DNA from 3 places in the Kosakonia oryzae genome. Region 3 is predicted to be linked to each of the others. Evidence: predicted binding sites of a transcription regulator. Region 3 holds the regulator's gene; each other region holds the start of a gene.
What was found. The regulator Fur, encoded in region 3, represses iron uptake genes when iron is present. The targets are predictions, from matches to a motif close to ATAATAATGAGAACNACTATCAA.

Region 1 (5,431 bases), 1.7 Mb from region 3:
GAAGATAGAAAAATCAAGTGATTAGAATAAAACTTGATAATGCGGGAATAGCTCAGTTGGTAGAGCACGACCTTGCCAAGGTCGGGGTCGCGAGTTCGAGTCTCGTTTCCCGCTCCAAATTAAAGCATCGGCTAAAACAGCGGGTGCTGGCTGAAAAGCACAGAGATTCACGGCGCGTTAGCAAAGCGGTTATGTAGCGGATTGCAAATCCGTCTAGTCCGGTTCGACTCCGGAACGCGCCTCCAATTTCTTCCCGAGCCCGGATGGTGGAATCGGTAGACACAAGGGATTTAAAATCCCTCGGCGTTCGCGCTGTGCGGGTTCAAGTCCCGCTCCGGGTACCATGGGAAAACAAGAATAAAATCAATGATAAGCAGTGTCGTGTGACCGCCTCGTAAGGCGGTTTTTTTATGCCTGTTTTTCAGCGCCCATACTATTACCGAATTCAAGCGAAGCGATTTACATCGCCTGCGAAAATATTCAAAGCGTTATTGCTTCAGGGATTCTGAAATAAAGTTTGCTGGCCGTTTCGATATCATCCACTGCACAAAAAACCGCACGAATCTTATCGCGCGGTTTTTTTTCAGGCTTATCCCACTTCAGGCAGCAGACCGGTGACGTTAAAAAACTGAATGACGATAATCGCAATGCCACAGGCGAAAATCAGGCACAGCATGGGTTTACCGCCGGGAACACGATAACTGTGTTGCGAATTATGCTTCCGGCTTTGCCAGGCCAGCATTGACGGTAACAGAAGTGCCAGTACGGAAAGGGCGACACCGGCATAGCCGAGCGCCATCACAAATCCGCGAGGATAAAATAACGCAAAGGCCAGCGGCGGCAGGAAGGTGATCATTCCGCTTTGCAGGCGTCCGGCCGCATTGTTATGCCGCTGAAAAAGATCCGCGAGATAATCAAATAATCCCAGCGACACACCGAGGAAAGAGGTCGCCAGCGCCAGATCGGCAAACAGATGGACGGCCAGTTCCACATGCGGCGAGGCCACCACTTCGCGTAATGCTTGCAGCAACCCGTTTAATCCTGCCTGGCTGGCCAGCAGCCCCATAAACGTTGACGAATCAATACTGCCAAGCGTTGCGAGCTGCCAGAAAATATAGGCCACCAGCGGAATGGCGCTACCGATGATAAATATTTTGCGCAATTTGCGGATATCGCCGCCCATATAACTGACGATGCTCGGTACGCTACCGTGAAAACCAAACGAGGTGAAGATCACAGGAATTGCCGACAGCGCCAGTCCTTTTTCCAACGGCATGGTCAGCAAATTCGCGCGATGAACGTGCGGCATTAACAGCGCCAGCATCACCACGAGGAACAGGAGTTTGGCGCTGAAAAGAAAGCGGTTAAACAGATCGACAAGCGAAGTACCAGCGCATACGACACCACCGGCAACAAGAGTGAACAGCAGCACACCGGCGACTGGCGAAAGCGCAACGTTAAACCACTGGCTGATGCTGGACGCCAGCAACTCTCCTGCGCCGCTGATGTACGCTGCGGTCAGCGCGTACATTAAGAACATCATACTGAAACCTGTTATCCACTGCCCATAGCGCCCAAGATAACGCCTCGCCAGTGAGCCCAGACCGGTATCGGCGGGAACATGCTGATAAACCTCCAGCAAGAGCAGGGCGGTGTAACACATCACCCCCCACAGCGCGATAAGTAACCCGAAAGTGGTGGCAAACCCAACGCCAGCTGCTGCCAGCGGCATTGCCAACATCCCTGCGCCGATCGTGGTACCGGCGACGATAAAAACACTCCCAAGTGTTCGATTCTTCACGCTTTCCTCTGCAATAAAACACACTACTAGCCTAAACTGCGGCGCAGATTAAGATAATTCAGTAGTTTCGTCAAACGACCGTTACATAGAGTGTAACGATATATTTACGATGTTTTTTGAGCCATCTGTACAAACAAATTCTGATGGTGAAACTTTGCCCAAGGGTTAAAGGAAGATGAGTGGAGCATCGAAAACGGCAAGTAGTTAACCGATCTCTTTTTCGATCATGAAATCGCGCTGGAAACGGAAAACGATCGCTACTTCTGTCAGGCTGTAAATAAGCAGGACTGGTGCTGGACCAGATGCATGTAAACCTGTCTTAACGCAACATCTACAGATAATGTTGTGTTTATGATGCACCTTTTGTGAGGAGGATTTATGGCATCAATACATGGTCATGAAGTACTGAATATGATGATTGCATCAGGCGAACATTACACCACAGAGAGTCTCGCTGCGGCCATTACGGCCCGCTTTGGGGAAACGGCGCGTTTTCATACTTGCTCAGCAGAGGGAATGACGGCGGCGGAATTAGTGACCTTTTTAGCGGCGCGCGGAAAATTTATTCCGGCTGAAGAGGGGTTTTCCACTCACGAAAGTAAAATCTGCAAACATTAATAAAAAAGGCGGTAAAGAGTATTATTTACCGCCTGCGTAATTAGTTCTGCGAATCCAGCGTCGCCAGTTCTTTATCGATGAAATACAAACCTTCGCCGCTTTTACCCGCCAGCGTTAATTTATCGATAACCGATTTAAACAATTTCTCTTCTTCGTGCTGTTCGGCAACATACCATTGCAGGAAATTAAAGGTTGGATAATCCTGAGAGGTCATAGCAACGTGCGCCAGTTCATTAATTTTCTGCGTGATCAGTTGTTCATGTTCGTAAGTGGCGCGAAACAGCACATCCAGCGAGGCATAATCGGCAACCGGTGATTCGATAGTATTGATGCGCGGCAGGCTGCCGGTATCCGTAAGGTAGTCAAACAGACGCTGCATGTGCGTCATCTCTTCCTGCGCGTGACGGCGCAGGAAAGCCGCGGCGCCTTCAAAGCTGTGGTAGCTGCACCATGCGCTCATCTGCTGGTAAAGCAGAGAAGAAAACAGTTCCAGATTCATTTGCTCATTTAGTTTTTCAATCATCTCTGCTTTTAACATGGCGCGGCTCCGAAAATATAAAAATAGAATAGTGGAGCGGCCACTATAATTTGTTATTTAATTATTTGCAAAAGGTTAAATGAAAAATCATCTATTCACGAAGTGAATGAGAATAACACGCATTGCAGCGGTTAATTAAATAAATGAGAATTGTTTTGATTATTAATAAATGTGCAGGCCAGCATGATTGCCGGCCCGGAAATTACCAACTGCCCGCGGTATGAGAAAAGGCCATGCCGCGGCATTGATATTGAATAGTGACTTTTGTATTCATGCAAACTGACCCGCTGATCAGGCTACACGTTTCGATCGGCTGGCCGAAAGGCACTGCCGTAGCGTAACCCATCTGCTGGCACTGCTTGTTAGCCGTTCCTTGTGCGGTGTATTGATCGTAATTCGCGGTTTGCATCATCGACTGGTTATAACTCAGACGCACCAGACCACTGGTGGTATCCACGCTGCTGACTTCCGCCTCTTTAGTGAGAGTACAGCCAGCAAGCAGCAGCAGCGAGGCGGCAACAAAAATTTTCTTCATGAAATCACTCTGATTCATTTTGGCATGTTCTCATCTTAACGTGCGGCTCAGAGGGCAATCGGCAGAATAACCCGTGGAACTGGCGCTACTAATCGCGACGGCGAAATAACGAGGGAGTGAGGCAAAACTGTGAACCTGCTTTTGATTTTTAAAACAATTTTTCATTAAATTTGAAAGTATGTTTGCCAGATAGTATGGTTTATCCAACCTTTGCTATCTGAAGCACGTTCACAGGAGATCAAAAATGAAAATTGCACTGATGATGGAAAACAGTCAGGCGGCTAAAAACGCCATCATTCTGAAAGAGCTGAAAGCCGTTGCCGATGAAAAAGATTTCCCGGTGTTTAACGTCGGCATGAGCGACGAGAATGACCATCATCTGACCTACATCCACCTGGGCATTATGGCAAGTATTCTGCTGAACGCGAAAGCGGTGGATTTTGTCGTCACCGGCTGCGGTACCGGGCAGGGCGCGCTGATGTCGCTGAACATTCATCCGGGCGTAGTGTGCGGCTACTGTATTGATCCAGCAGATGCGTTCCTCTTTGCCCAGATCAACAACGGTAATGCGTTATCGCTGCCGTTTGCGAAAGGTTTTGGCTGGGGCGCGGAACTGAACGTGCGCTTTATTTTTGAAAAAGCCTTTACCGGTCGTAAAGGCGAAGGTTATCCGCCGGAGCGTAAAGAGCCGCAGGTGCGTAATGCCGGGATCCTGAACCAGGTAAAAGCTGCAGTGGTGAAAGACAATTACCTTGATTCCCTGCGCGCTATTGACCGTGAACTGGTGAAAACGGCCGTCTCCGGCGAGCGCTTCCAGCAGTGCTTCTTTGAACACTGCCAGAACAAAGAGATTGAAGCGTTCGTTCGCGAAGTGCTGGCCTGATAAAAAACCGCCGCAGCTGGACGGGTTGCGGCGCTCTCTTTACGCTTTTTTCTTCTGCGATACGGCGCTTCCGGCATCTTTGGTCAGGCGCAACGTATCAAACAGGCCAACCAGGCAAATCAGCGCGATAAACACAAACGCCAGCCGGAAACTGATCCCTTCAACGCCAGTGATATGCAGCCACTCACTGACATGTTCACCAATACGAATACCAATCGCACCAAGCGTGATACCCAGGCCGACAGCCAGTTGCGTGGCGGTACTGAACAGCGTATTGGCATAACTCATTTGTGGCGACGGAACATCGGCAAAGGCGAGGGTGCTGACGCCGGTAAACTGTACCGAACGGAAGACGCCGCCCAGGAACAGCACCACAAAGGTGAGCCAGCCAGGCGTTGCTGAGGTAAGAAATGCGCAGGCCAGCAGCGCCAGCACATTCAGCGTGCCGTTAATCAGCAGCAATTTTTTAAAGCCCAGCCAGCGAATCAGCGGTGTCGTGGCGGGTTTGATCGTCAGGTTACCGGCAAATACTGCCAGCACCAGCAGCCCGGCGTGGAACGGATCCATACCAAAACCGACCTGAAACAGCAGCGGCAGCAGAAAAGGGACGGCGCTTATTGATGCGCGAAACAGCGAGCCGCCGTACATCGTCACGCGAAATGTCGGCACCTGCAGCGCATCCAGCCGGATCATCGGCCATTGCGCACGCCGGAAATGGCGCAAGGTAAAGGCCAGCGTTAAACCGCCCAGAACCAGCAATCCGCCGGTCAGCACGCCTTGCGGCTGCTCTGCGCCTAAATCCTCCATGGCATAAACCAGGCTGACCATCGCCACAGACGTGGCGATAAACCCCGGCAAATCGAACGGGCGCCGCTCCTCTTCACGAATATTGGGAATGATGCGCAACGCCAGCAAAATCGCCATAATTCCCAGCGGCACATTAATAAAGAAGATCCAACGCCAGTCAGCGTAATGCGTGATAAATCCGCCCAGCGGCGGGCCGATGATCGGCGCGACCAGCGCGGGCCAGGTGAGCGTGGCGATGGCGGTAATAAG
Region 2 (5,431 bases), 200 kb from region 3:
ATCGTACGGTTCATATTTCTCGCTCCAGTAGAGGATTAACGGCCCGGCTTCCACAGTTTGACAGAGGCATGTTTTTCATACGCTTTGCCATTCGGGTAACTGACCAGTTCCATATCCGCGCCCCATGGCGAGCGGAAATGCACCCAAGTTTCACCCGCGGTATCGCCGCTGGTCATCGTCATCGGCTCACCGCTAATGGCAATCCCTTTCGACTTGAGCCAGGCCACGCCGCCCTGAATATCATCGGTGTAAAACGCAATGTGCGAGGCACCGATATCCTGCATCGCTGGCATCTGCATGCTGCCGTTGGCGTCCTGATAAGCGAACAATTCAATGTTCGCGCCATTGCCACAGCGGATCATGGCAATCGTCACGCTGCCGGTCAGCGGTTTGCCATCCGGCGAGGGCAGTTTTTCCAGCGCGAACGGACCGATTTGCGTGGCGGGCACGCAGCCGAACGTGTCATGAAAGAAGGTTTCCGCCTGTTTCAGATCCGGCACGCTAATGCCGACGTGATCGATTCCGGCTGTTTTGATCCCGGCGGCCTGCGTCAGACCGCTCAATCCCAGCAGCACGCTGAGCAGTAATAAAGGGCGTTTCATGGGGCTTTTCCGCTTAGGGTTGATTGATAAACACATGGGCGCTGGCGATACGGCCATCGCGAACGGTGAAAATGTCTTCGCCGTGAACCAGGCCTGGATTGCCCTGCGGGCCATAGCTCCAGGTCACGCGGCCTAATCCGTGATTCCATGTTACCGGGGCCGGATGGAAGACAAAGCCCGGATGCTCACGCTGGACGCGGGCAATTAATGCCACAACCTGCTGGTAACCGGTGGCGATGTCGGCGTAATCGGCGACATAAACGTCTTCGGTATAAACCTCGCCAAAGCTGCTGATACGCGGCTGCGGATCGTTCCAGATGGCAAAGTGTTTATCGATCAGTTGCTGGGCGATGTGCAGTTCAGGTGATTTCATCTCTTTATGCTCCGTTGTCTGTGCACGGGCCAGCGGCAGCACCATCAACGCTGCCAGCGCCAGCCCGCGAAAAGTGAGGGCGTTGACCATCAGATTTGCGCCATGCCGCCATCGACAAACAGCTCTGCGCCATTGATAAAGCTGGAGGCATCCGACGCCAGGAAAGCCACCACTTTGCCGACCTCTTCCGGTTCACCAAGACGGCCCAGCGGCACTTGCGCAGCCAACGCGTCAAACAGCCCCTGACGGTGTTCATCCGGGACTAAATCGCCAAGACCCGGAGTGCGGATGGGGCCAGGGCTGACCACGTTGACGCGGATACCACGGCCTTGCAGATCCAGCGACCACGAGCGGGCAAAGTTACGTACGGCGGCTTTACTGGCGCTGTAGACGCTAAAATTGGCTGTCCCTTTGATCGACACCGTGGAGCCGGTCAGCACAATCGATGCGCTATTCACTAACAGCGGCAGCGCTTTCTGTACGGTAAACAGCACCCCGCGTACGTTGGTGGCAAAAATGCGGTCGAAATGCTCTTCGGTAATCGACCCTAGCGGCAACATATCGCCGCCCCCGGCGTTGGCGTGGAGGATGTCCAGCCGACCGGCGCTTTTGGCGATTTGCGCATACACCGCGTCGAGATCCGCCGGAACTGATGCATCCGCACGGATGCCGGTTACGTTGGCGCCCACTTCCGCGATGGCAGCATCCAGCTCTTTCTGCCGACGGCCGGTAATAAAGACACGTGCGCCCTGGGCTACCAGCTCTTTCGCCGTCGCCAGCCCGATACCGCTGGTACCGCCAGTGACAAGGGCAATTTTTCCGCTCAGTTGTTTCGTCATTTTTCTGTTCCTCAGTTTGGGTTTTAGGGTTTACCGGCGGTCAGCAGGGCTGACGTCTTCGGTATGGCGCTACTGTAGCGCTGGCGTTTTTATTGAAAAATACCGAAAAATGAAAATGACTATTCACTGTGGTGTATAATCAGCTTTCACGAACAAAGGGGGACGTATGGATCAGTTGCAGGCAATACGGGCCTTTGCCCGCGTGGTAGAAGCCGGGAATTTTACCCGGGCGGCAGATTCACTGGAGATGCCCAACGCCACGCTGAGCAAACTGGTGCAGGAGCTGGAAGCGCACCTCGGCGTGCGATTGTTGCAGCGTACCACCCGCCGGGTGACGGTGACGCCGGAAGGACGCGACTATTACGACAAAACCGCGCGCATTCTGCGCGATCTGGAAGATATCGATACCTCCTTTAACAGCGTGCGCAGCCATCCGCGGGGCCAGTTACGTATTGACGTCGGTGGCTCCACGGCGCGCGATGTACTGATCCCGGCGCTGCCGGAGTTTCTGGCGCGCTACCCGGATATCCGTATCGATCTTGGCGTTTCTGACCGCGCAGTGGATCTGATTAGCGACAATGTGGACTGCGTGATCCGCGGCGGCCCGCTGGATAACTCCTCGCTGATCGCCCGCCAGATTGGCGCCGCAACGCTGCTGACCTGCGCCACGCCCGCGTATCTGAAAGCCTTTGGCACGCCCGCCTACCCGGATGAGCTGAAAAATGGTCACCGGCTAGTAAGTTATCTGTCGCCGCAAACCGGCAGAGCCTTCCCCCTCCGTTTTGAGCGCGACGGCGAAAAGTGTGAAATCAAGGTCGATCACCGCATCGGCGTAAACGAGAGTAACGCCCATCTGGCCGCCGGTATGGCCGGATTGGGGATTATTCAGACTTTCAGTTATGCGCTGGAAAGTGCGCTGAAGAGCGGCGCGCTGGTGGAAATTTTGCGCCCGTGGCGCCCCGCACCCTACCCCTTCCATGTGGTTTATCCGCAAAACCGCCATGTGACGCATCGCCTGCGGGTTTTTATTGACTGGCTGCTGGAAAGTTTCCCGAAAAATGTCGGCCGCTAATGTCAGCATATTATTTTCGTGACTCAAGGAATAACAAAGTGAATAATGAAGAGAATTTGAAAATATTACGAATTAACAATGAAGGTTTATTTTTATTATTTACCAACCTCACATATCAACTTTAAAAAATATTTATAACTCATTGATTATAAATCATATTTAAATTCTTAAATTTTGAATAACTATTATCTTGATAATGAATTTCATTTCTATTAACGTCATTCGCGCATGATGAGGATTCTCTGGCGAATAACGTTTTCCTCATCGTGCAAATAATCCCTCTCGTTTTTACTCATTTACTGACGCAGATAACCGCCGCAGTCCGGGCATTTATTCTCTTTTTTATGCCACGGCTCAGGGAGGCGTCACTACGCCCGAAAAAAGCGAGAACCGCACACATAAAAATACAGGGAATATGGCATGAAACACGCTTCACATTACCCACTGGCCATGCTGATTCACTTGGCGCTGTGGGGTCTGGCGCTTCCGATACAGGCCGCTGACACCAGTAATACGTCTGAGCAAACCGCGACGGACACAACCAAAACGCAGGAAGATACGCTGGTGGTAACCGCCGCCAAACAGACGTTGCAGGCTTCCGGCGTCTCGACCATCACCGCCGAACAAATCCGCAAACACCCGCCCGCCCGCGATGTCTCTGAACTGATCCGCACGCAGCCTGGCGTCAACCTGACCGGCAACTCCACCAGCGGCCAGCGCGGAAATAATCGGCAGATCGACATCCGGGGTATGGGGCCGGAAAACACGCTGATTCTGGTGGATGGCAAACCGGTGACCAGCCGTAATTCCGTGCGCTATGGCTGGCGTGGCGATCGCGATAGCCGTGGCGATAGCAACTGGGTACCGGCGGAAATGATCGATCATATCGATGTGATCCGTGGCCCGGCCGCCGCGCGCTACGGCAACGGCGCGATGGGCGGCGTAGTGAATATCATTACCAAACCCACTACCGGTGAATGGCACGGTTCATGGAACACTTATCTGAATGCGCCGCAGCACCGCAAAGAGGGTTCGACGAAACGCACCAACTTCAGCCTGAACGGCCCGCTTTCCGATACCGTCAGCTTTAATTTGTGGGGCAATCTGAGCAAAACCCAGGCCGACGCACAGGACATCAACTCCGGCCACGAAGCCGCACGCACCGGCACCTATGCCGGTTCTTATCCGGCAGGCCGTGAAGGAGTGATTAATAAAGATATTCACGGCAAAGTGCGCTGGGAATTCGCTCCGATGCAGGCACTGGAGTTTGAATCCGGCTACAGCCGTCAGGGCAACCTGTACGCAGGCGATACGCAAAACACCAACACCAGTACGCTGGTGAAAAGTATGTACGGCAAAGAGACCAACCGCCTTTACCGCCAGAACTGGGGCGTGACCTGGACCGGCGGCTGGGACAATGGCGTAACAACCAACACCTACGCGCAGTATGAACGCACCCGCAACTCCCGGCTTGGCGAAGGGCTGGCTGGCGGCACGGAAGGGATCTTCTCCAGCGATAAGTTCTTCGATATTGATCTTTCCGATGTGCTGCTACACAGCGAGGTCAATATTCCGTTTACGCTGGGCGTCGATCAGAACCTGACGATCGGCACCGAGTGGAACCAGCAGCGCATGAAAGATGGCGTTTCGACAACCCAGTCGCTCTCTTACGGATCGATTGATGGCGTCAGCAGCACCAATCGCAGCCCTTACTCCAGCGCGGAGATCTTCTCGCTATTTACCGAAGACAATATCGCCCTTACCGACAGCACCATGCTGACACCGGCGCTGCGCTTTGATCACCATTCGATCGTCGGCAACAACTGGAGCCCGTCTCTGAACCTGTCGCAAGGGCTGGCGGAAGACTGGACGTTGAAACTGGGGATTGCACGCGCCTATAAAGCGCCGAATCTTTATCAGCTCAACCCAAACTACATTCTCTATAGTAATGGCCAGGGATGCTATGCCAGCAGTTCAGCCTGCTATCTGATGGGTAACAGCGACCTGAAAGCCGAGACCAGCGTTAACAAAGAGATCGGCATCGAGTACAAACACAACGGCTTCCAGGGTGGCATCACTTACTTCCGCAACGATTACCACAACAAGATCGAATCCGGTTATTCCGCCGTCGGTACCGCCAGCAATGGCACCACCAATATTTATCAATGGGAAAACGTGCCCAAAGCATTAGTAGAAGGGCTGGAAGGCACGCTGAATGTTCCGGTTAGCGAAAGCGTCAACTGGAGCAACAATATGACATGGATGCTGCAAAGCAAGAACAAAACCACGGGCGATCGTCTGTCGGTGATCCCGCAATTTACCCTGAACTCGACGCTGGCCTGGCAGGTTCGCGACGATTTGTCGCTACAAAGCACCTTTACCTGGTACGGACGGCAGAAACCCAAACGCTTCAACTATAAAGGTGAGGCGGTTTCCGGCAGTGAGTTGAATGAAGTCAGCCCTTACAGTGTGGTCGGTCTGAGCTCGACCTGGACGGTGAACAAAAACCTGAGCATGACCGGCGGCGTGGACAATATCTTTGATA
Region 3 (5,431 bases):
GCGCAAGATCTGCTGGATACGCTGGATGACCATCACATCGACAAAGCTCTCTTTATTGGTCACTCAATGGGCGGCAAAGCCGTGATGGCGCTATCGGCGCTGGCGCCGGAGCGCGTAGAAAAGCTGGTGGCGATTGATATTGCACCGGTCGATTACCACGTTCGCCGCCATGACGAGATATTTGCCGCGATCAATGCGGTCACTGACGCGCGGGTCACTACGCGCCAGCAAGCGGCTTCGCTAATGCGCGAGCATATAAAAGAAGAAGGCGTAATCCAGTTTCTGCTGAAATCGTTTGTTGAGGGGGCGTGGCGTTTCAATGTGCCGGTGTTGTGGGAGCAATATCCGCATATTGTCGGCTGGGAAACCATTCCCGCATGGCCTTATCCGGCACTGTTTGTCTGCGGCGGCAACTCCCCTTACGTTACAGAGCAGTACCGGAGCGCTTTGCTTGAACAGTTCCCGCAGGCGCGCGCGCATGTGATTGCTGGCGCCGGCCACTGGGTGCATGCGGAAAAACCTGAAGCGGTGATGCGGGCAATTAATCGTTATCTCGCTGAAAAGTCAAACTGATTAAAAAGGCGGCGACCGGTCGCCAGAACGCGTCCGCCCGTTGGCGCGCCCGTTATGCTGATGTATGATGGCGCGCTATTCAGCCCGGGCGGCAGCCCGATTGCTTGTCTTTCCCGTAGTATGCTTAAACATGGCTAAAGAACAAACGGACCGTACAACCCTGGATCTGTTCGCGAATGAGCGTCGCCCGGGACGGCCGAAGACGAATCCGCTCTCGCGTGATGAACAGTTACGCATCAACAAACGCAATCAGCTAAAACGCGATAAAGTTCGTGGGCTTAAACGCGTCGAGTTAAAACTGAACGTGGAAGCCGTTGATGCGTTAAACGAACTTGCCGATGCGCGTGACATGAGCCGCAGCGAACTTATCGAAGAGATGCTGCTGGCACAGTTGAGCGCATTGCGCGGAAAGTAATTACTCCGAATCACCTCTCTTATTTTTACGTTTTCATGTGTCATACAGTGCACTCCGCGGCGATAGCTGTTTTCGCGCGCTTCTCTGTTCTGCTATGATTGCCCTTATCTGTGGGCAGAGCGCCACCATCATATTCATTAGGTTTCAAGAGGTTATTTTACTCATGGCAATTACAGGTATTTTCTTCGGCAGCGACACCGGCAACACCGAAAATATTGCGAAAATGATTCAGAGTCAGCTTGGTAAGGACGTTGCCGACGTACATGACATTGCCAAGAGCAGCAAGGAAGATATCGAAGGATATGACATTCTGTTGCTCGGCATTCCGACCTGGTATTATGGCGAAGCGCAGTGCGACTGGGATGATTTCTTCCCGACGCTGGAAGAGATTGATTTTAATGGTAAGTTAGTTGCGCTGTTTGGCTGCGGCGATCAAGAAGACTATGCAGAGTATTTCTGCGATGCGCTGGGTACGATCCGCGATATTATTGAGCCGCGCGGCGCGACCATCGTGGGCCACTGGCCAACTGCAGGCTACCATTTCGAAGCCTCTAAAGGGCTGGTGGATGATGACCATTTCGTTGGTCTGGCGATTGACGAAGATCGTCAGCCAGAAATGACCGCAGAACGTGTACAAAAATGGGTTAAGCAAGTTCGCGAAGAGCTGCACCTTGATGACATCATCAATGCCTGATTTTACGGCGTAATCTGTGGGTTACGTAGTATTAATAGGTAAAAGCAATGGAAATAATTGCTACAAATTTTTAACTTTTTTCTCCATCGCTGTACAATAAGCCCTGCTAAAGTGGTGTCATGAAGCACAGGAGTTGCTGGTGACACCACGTTTTAAAAGCTTACTTTACTTGAGGACTTGCAGTTTTCATTTAGCCATGGCAGTTCTATAATGAGACGCATTATCCCAGGTGCATTCCTTCTAACTTCCATTGAGGAAGTGAATCGTATAGCAACAGGACAGATTCCGCATGACTGACAACAATACCGCATTAAAGAAGGCTGGCCTGAAAGTCACGCTTCCTCGGTTAAAAATCCTGGAAGTGCTTCAGGAACCGGATAACCATCATGTCAGTGCGGAAGATTTATATAAACGACTGATCGACATGGGCGAAGAGATCGGGCTGGCAACAGTATATCGTGTACTGAACCAGTTTGACGACGCCGGCATTGTGACCCGTCATAATTTCGAAGGCGGGAAATCCGTTTTTGAACTGACTCAGCAACATCACCACGATCATCTGATTTGCCTCGACTGCGGCAAAGTGATCGAATTCAGTGATGATTCCATCGAAGCGCGCCAGCGTGAAATCGCCGCGAAACATGGCATTCGTCTGACGAACCATAGTCTTTACCTGTATGGCCACTGCGCCGAGGGTGACTGCCGCGAAGATGAACACGCGCACGACGCGAAATAACCCCTTTTCATACTCAAGCCAACCTTAAGGTTGGCTTTTTTTTTGCCCTGCAGAAACAAAAATGCCCGACAGGTTTTCGCCGCCGGGCAGATTACTTCAACAATAATTACGCTTTCACACTATCCACACGGCTGAAACGTTTGCCGTCCGGGCTGGCGGTACGGATCTGCACTTCCCCGCTTACCTGCGGACGCGCTTTATCATCATAACGCAGCCAGTTTTTACCGCCGTCCGTAGAATATTCCACGACCATTCCCGGGAAGCTGGTATTGGCTTCCAGCTTGCCGCCAACCACGCGCGCGCCCGGTACAGGCAGGCGATAGTTGATACCGGCTTTGTCCAGTTTTGCCAGTTCACGATGACCTAACAGATTTGCAAAGCGGGTCCAGTCTTTATCCAGCGCTTTTACATCGACCAGATGAGTTTCACCGCCTTTGTACTCGCGACCGGCCTGATAATCCTGTTCCCAACCGGCGCGGTGCCAGGCACGTTCTGCGACCGCAATCATGCGTGGATAAATCATGTACTCCATCTGGTTGTCGGTACGTACCACTTCACTCCACAGCTGAGCAGAAAGACCATAGGCTCCAGGCCATGGTTTATCTGATTTCGCGTTGAATGGATTGCCATCACGATCCAGTGAGGTTTCAGCATTTTGCGGCATGTTGTCTGGCGCAAAGCTGAAGATCTTGCGCTCATTGCTAAAGCGCGTGCCCCAGTAGTAGCCGCTTTCCGCCGGGTGGACTTCGTTCGGGAAGTCGAGGTAAACATAGTCCGGGTTCGAGACAATGACGCGGAACCCTTTGTTCGCCCAGTCATTTACCGAATCGAAACCGCCCCAGTAGAGCGTATCCCAGAAGTTAACATTGACGTGATCGGTGGCAAACTCGGCGGCATTTTTGGCATCTTTCAGGCCATCCTGCCATGCCTGCATGGTGCCGATACCGTGCGCTTTCACCAGCTTGCTAACCTCAATACCAAAGTAGCTGGAAAGATGCTCAACATCTGCAACCTTACCCTCTTTGACCATGGTCTGGCAGACCTGAGACTTCGCCCACGGTTTGTCCTGGTTGCTCTGATCGATGATGCCTTTGCCCGCTTCCGGTTTTTTCTGGTCGGTATAACCCGCTCCCAGATAGATGTTTTTCGCTTCGTCACCGCCAAAATGCCAGGTGTTCAGCGGTACGCCCGCTTCTTTGTGCATTTGCTGGATTTCGCCAATCACCTTATCGACGAAATTGCGCGACGAATCGAGGCAAGGGTTCAGATAGCCAGTACGGTTATAGAACTGTACCCCGGTGGTATTAGAGGTGTCCGTCGGATCAAGCAAACGGTACTGATTCGCCTCTTTCTCTTTACCCTCTTTCATCAGGCGGTCATAGCGTGCTTCCATTGAGATCACGGCTGCACGGGCGTGCGCCGGCATATCAATTTCCGGGATCACTTCAATCTGTCGCGCTTTCGCGTACTTCAGTATGTCGATGTAATCGGTACGGCTGAAGTGGCCGCTGCCATTGTTGTTGCTGTCCGGGCCGGAACCCAGTTGCGGCAGCAGGCAGGTTTTCTCGCTCAGATCGTGGCAACGTTTACTGCCGATGTCGGTCAGCTCAGGCAGACCGGGGATCTCAATACGCCAGCCTTCATCATCAGTAAGGTGAAAGTGGAATTTGTTCAGCTTATAAGCTGACATCTGATCCAGCAGGCGCAGTACGGCATCTTTGCTGTGGAAGTTACGTCCCACATCAAGCTGAATACCGCGATAATCAAAGCGCGGTGCGTCTTTTGCTTCAAGCCGTGCAATTTTCTGCTCGCCGCTGGAAGGGATCAGCGACAGCAAAGATTGCAGGCCGTAGAACACGCCAGCCTGATCAAAGCCAGTGATTACCGCCTCATTTGCCCCAATATGCAACTGATAGGCACCCGATATGGCTTCATCACCCGCAAAAGCCTTCACTGCGATCTCTGTACGGATGGGATAACTGCCCTCTTTGACGCCCAGCAGCGCGAAGCGCGACTTCACGGCTTCCTGCGCATCCGCACCCAGCGCAGAGAGATCGAGCTTCACGCCTTTGCTCAGATCCACATCCTGACCGGAGATTTTTACCTCCTGCGGCGTGGGGACAATTTGGCCGCGCAACGTGGAGAGGTTCAGCGCTTTTACGTCGCTATTTTTCTCAAAGCGTGCTTCAGCGGTCATCAGGATGTTTTTATCATCCGGCGTACGTTTCCACTGGCCGTCGAGCGGCGTAACAAACTGGAACAGATCTTCGGTATCGGTATTGGCAATCACTTTTGCCGTTGCCCCTTCGGCCGTCACATACCAGCGAGGCAGCACATCGGTGACGAACAATTGCCAGTACTCATTAACAATCGGAATTTCCACCGCCTGCTTTGCCGGGAAGCCGGTAAATTTGTCCGTTGGCTCCAGCTTGTGCAGATCGCCCATGATATGGGTGACCTTGAACTGATCATTTGCCACCTCCAGAATCGGACGGATGCTGTGGAAGTAAATCGTCCAATCCTTGTCGGTTACAGCCTCACCCTTGTTGGTCAGCGTGATCACCGCTTTATTGCAGGAAGCCCAGTCGGCACCAAGCTTCGCACAATCAATGCCGTTCTGTGCGGCAAAGTTATCTTTCACCGCGTAGTTAAGATGAAACTGGCTGATGGCGTCGACAGTGCTCTGGTTTGCCAGTACGGGGCTGCTTAATACCCCGAAGATTGCGCTGGCTAAGATGCTTAAATGTACTGATTTCATTACTTATTCCTTGTATTTCAGCCGGGCATAACCCGGCAAACGCATCAGAAGATAGTGAACGGTGCAATAACCATAAATTTCACGTCGCGCTCATCCTGGAAGATATTGCCGTAGCCGCCGCCGAAGCTCGGAATGTCAGAATGGTTGTCATATTGGGTAAAGTGCAACTTGAACATCGTGCCTTTGGCGCGACCATCCTGAACGGTATAGATCGCATCCAGGCTGTAAGCGGATTCTTTCAGGCGGTAGTTTGGA

Region 1: ftnA (non-heme ferritin) is a predicted target of Fur. The motif match lies at 3,101-3,123, and genes of this name have one in related genera.
Region 2: AWR26_RS18960 (TonB-dependent siderophore receptor) is a predicted target of Fur. The motif match lies at 3,077-3,099, and genes of this name have one in related genera.

What each region holds. Positions count from the first base shown of each region.
Region 1 is NZ_CP014007.2:2,127,339-2,132,769, forward strand. Features, by position in the region: tRNA gene AWR26_RS10185 (tRNA-Gly) at 42-117, shown strand; tRNA gene AWR26_RS10190 (tRNA-Cys) at 172-245, shown strand; tRNA gene AWR26_RS10195 (tRNA-Leu) at 258-344, shown strand; gene tyrP (tyrosine transporter TyrP) at 590-1,801, opposite strand; gene AWR26_RS10205 (YecH family metal-binding protein) at 2,180-2,419, shown strand; gene ftnA (non-heme ferritin) at 2,460-2,957, opposite strand; gene yecR (YecR family lipoprotein) at 3,160-3,492, opposite strand; gene AWR26_RS10220 (RpiB/LacA/LacB family sugar-phosphate isomerase) at 3,737-4,375, shown strand; gene AWR26_RS10225 (MFS transporter) at 4,415-5,431, opposite strand, start outside.
Region 2 is NZ_CP014007.2:3,977,400-3,982,830, forward strand. Features, by position in the region: gene AWR26_RS18935 (putative quinol monooxygenase) at 1-14, opposite strand, end outside; gene AWR26_RS18940 (VOC family protein) at 36-602, opposite strand; gene AWR26_RS18945 (nuclear transport factor 2 family protein) at 616-1,065, opposite strand; gene AWR26_RS18950 (SDR family oxidoreductase) at 1,065-1,814, opposite strand; gene AWR26_RS18955 (LysR family transcriptional regulator) at 1,981-2,886, shown strand; gene AWR26_RS18960 (TonB-dependent siderophore receptor) at 3,307-5,431, shown strand, end outside.
Region 3 is NZ_CP014007.2:3,778,427-3,783,857, forward strand. Features, by position in the region: gene ybfF (esterase) at 1-573, shown strand, start outside; gene ybfE (LexA regulated protein) at 704-988, shown strand; gene fldA (flavodoxin FldA) at 1,152-1,682, shown strand; gene fur (ferric iron uptake transcriptional regulator) at 1,972-2,418, shown strand; gene AWR26_RS17960 (beta-N-acetylhexosaminidase) at 2,525-5,176, opposite strand; gene chiP (chitoporin ChiP) at 5,221-5,431, opposite strand, start outside.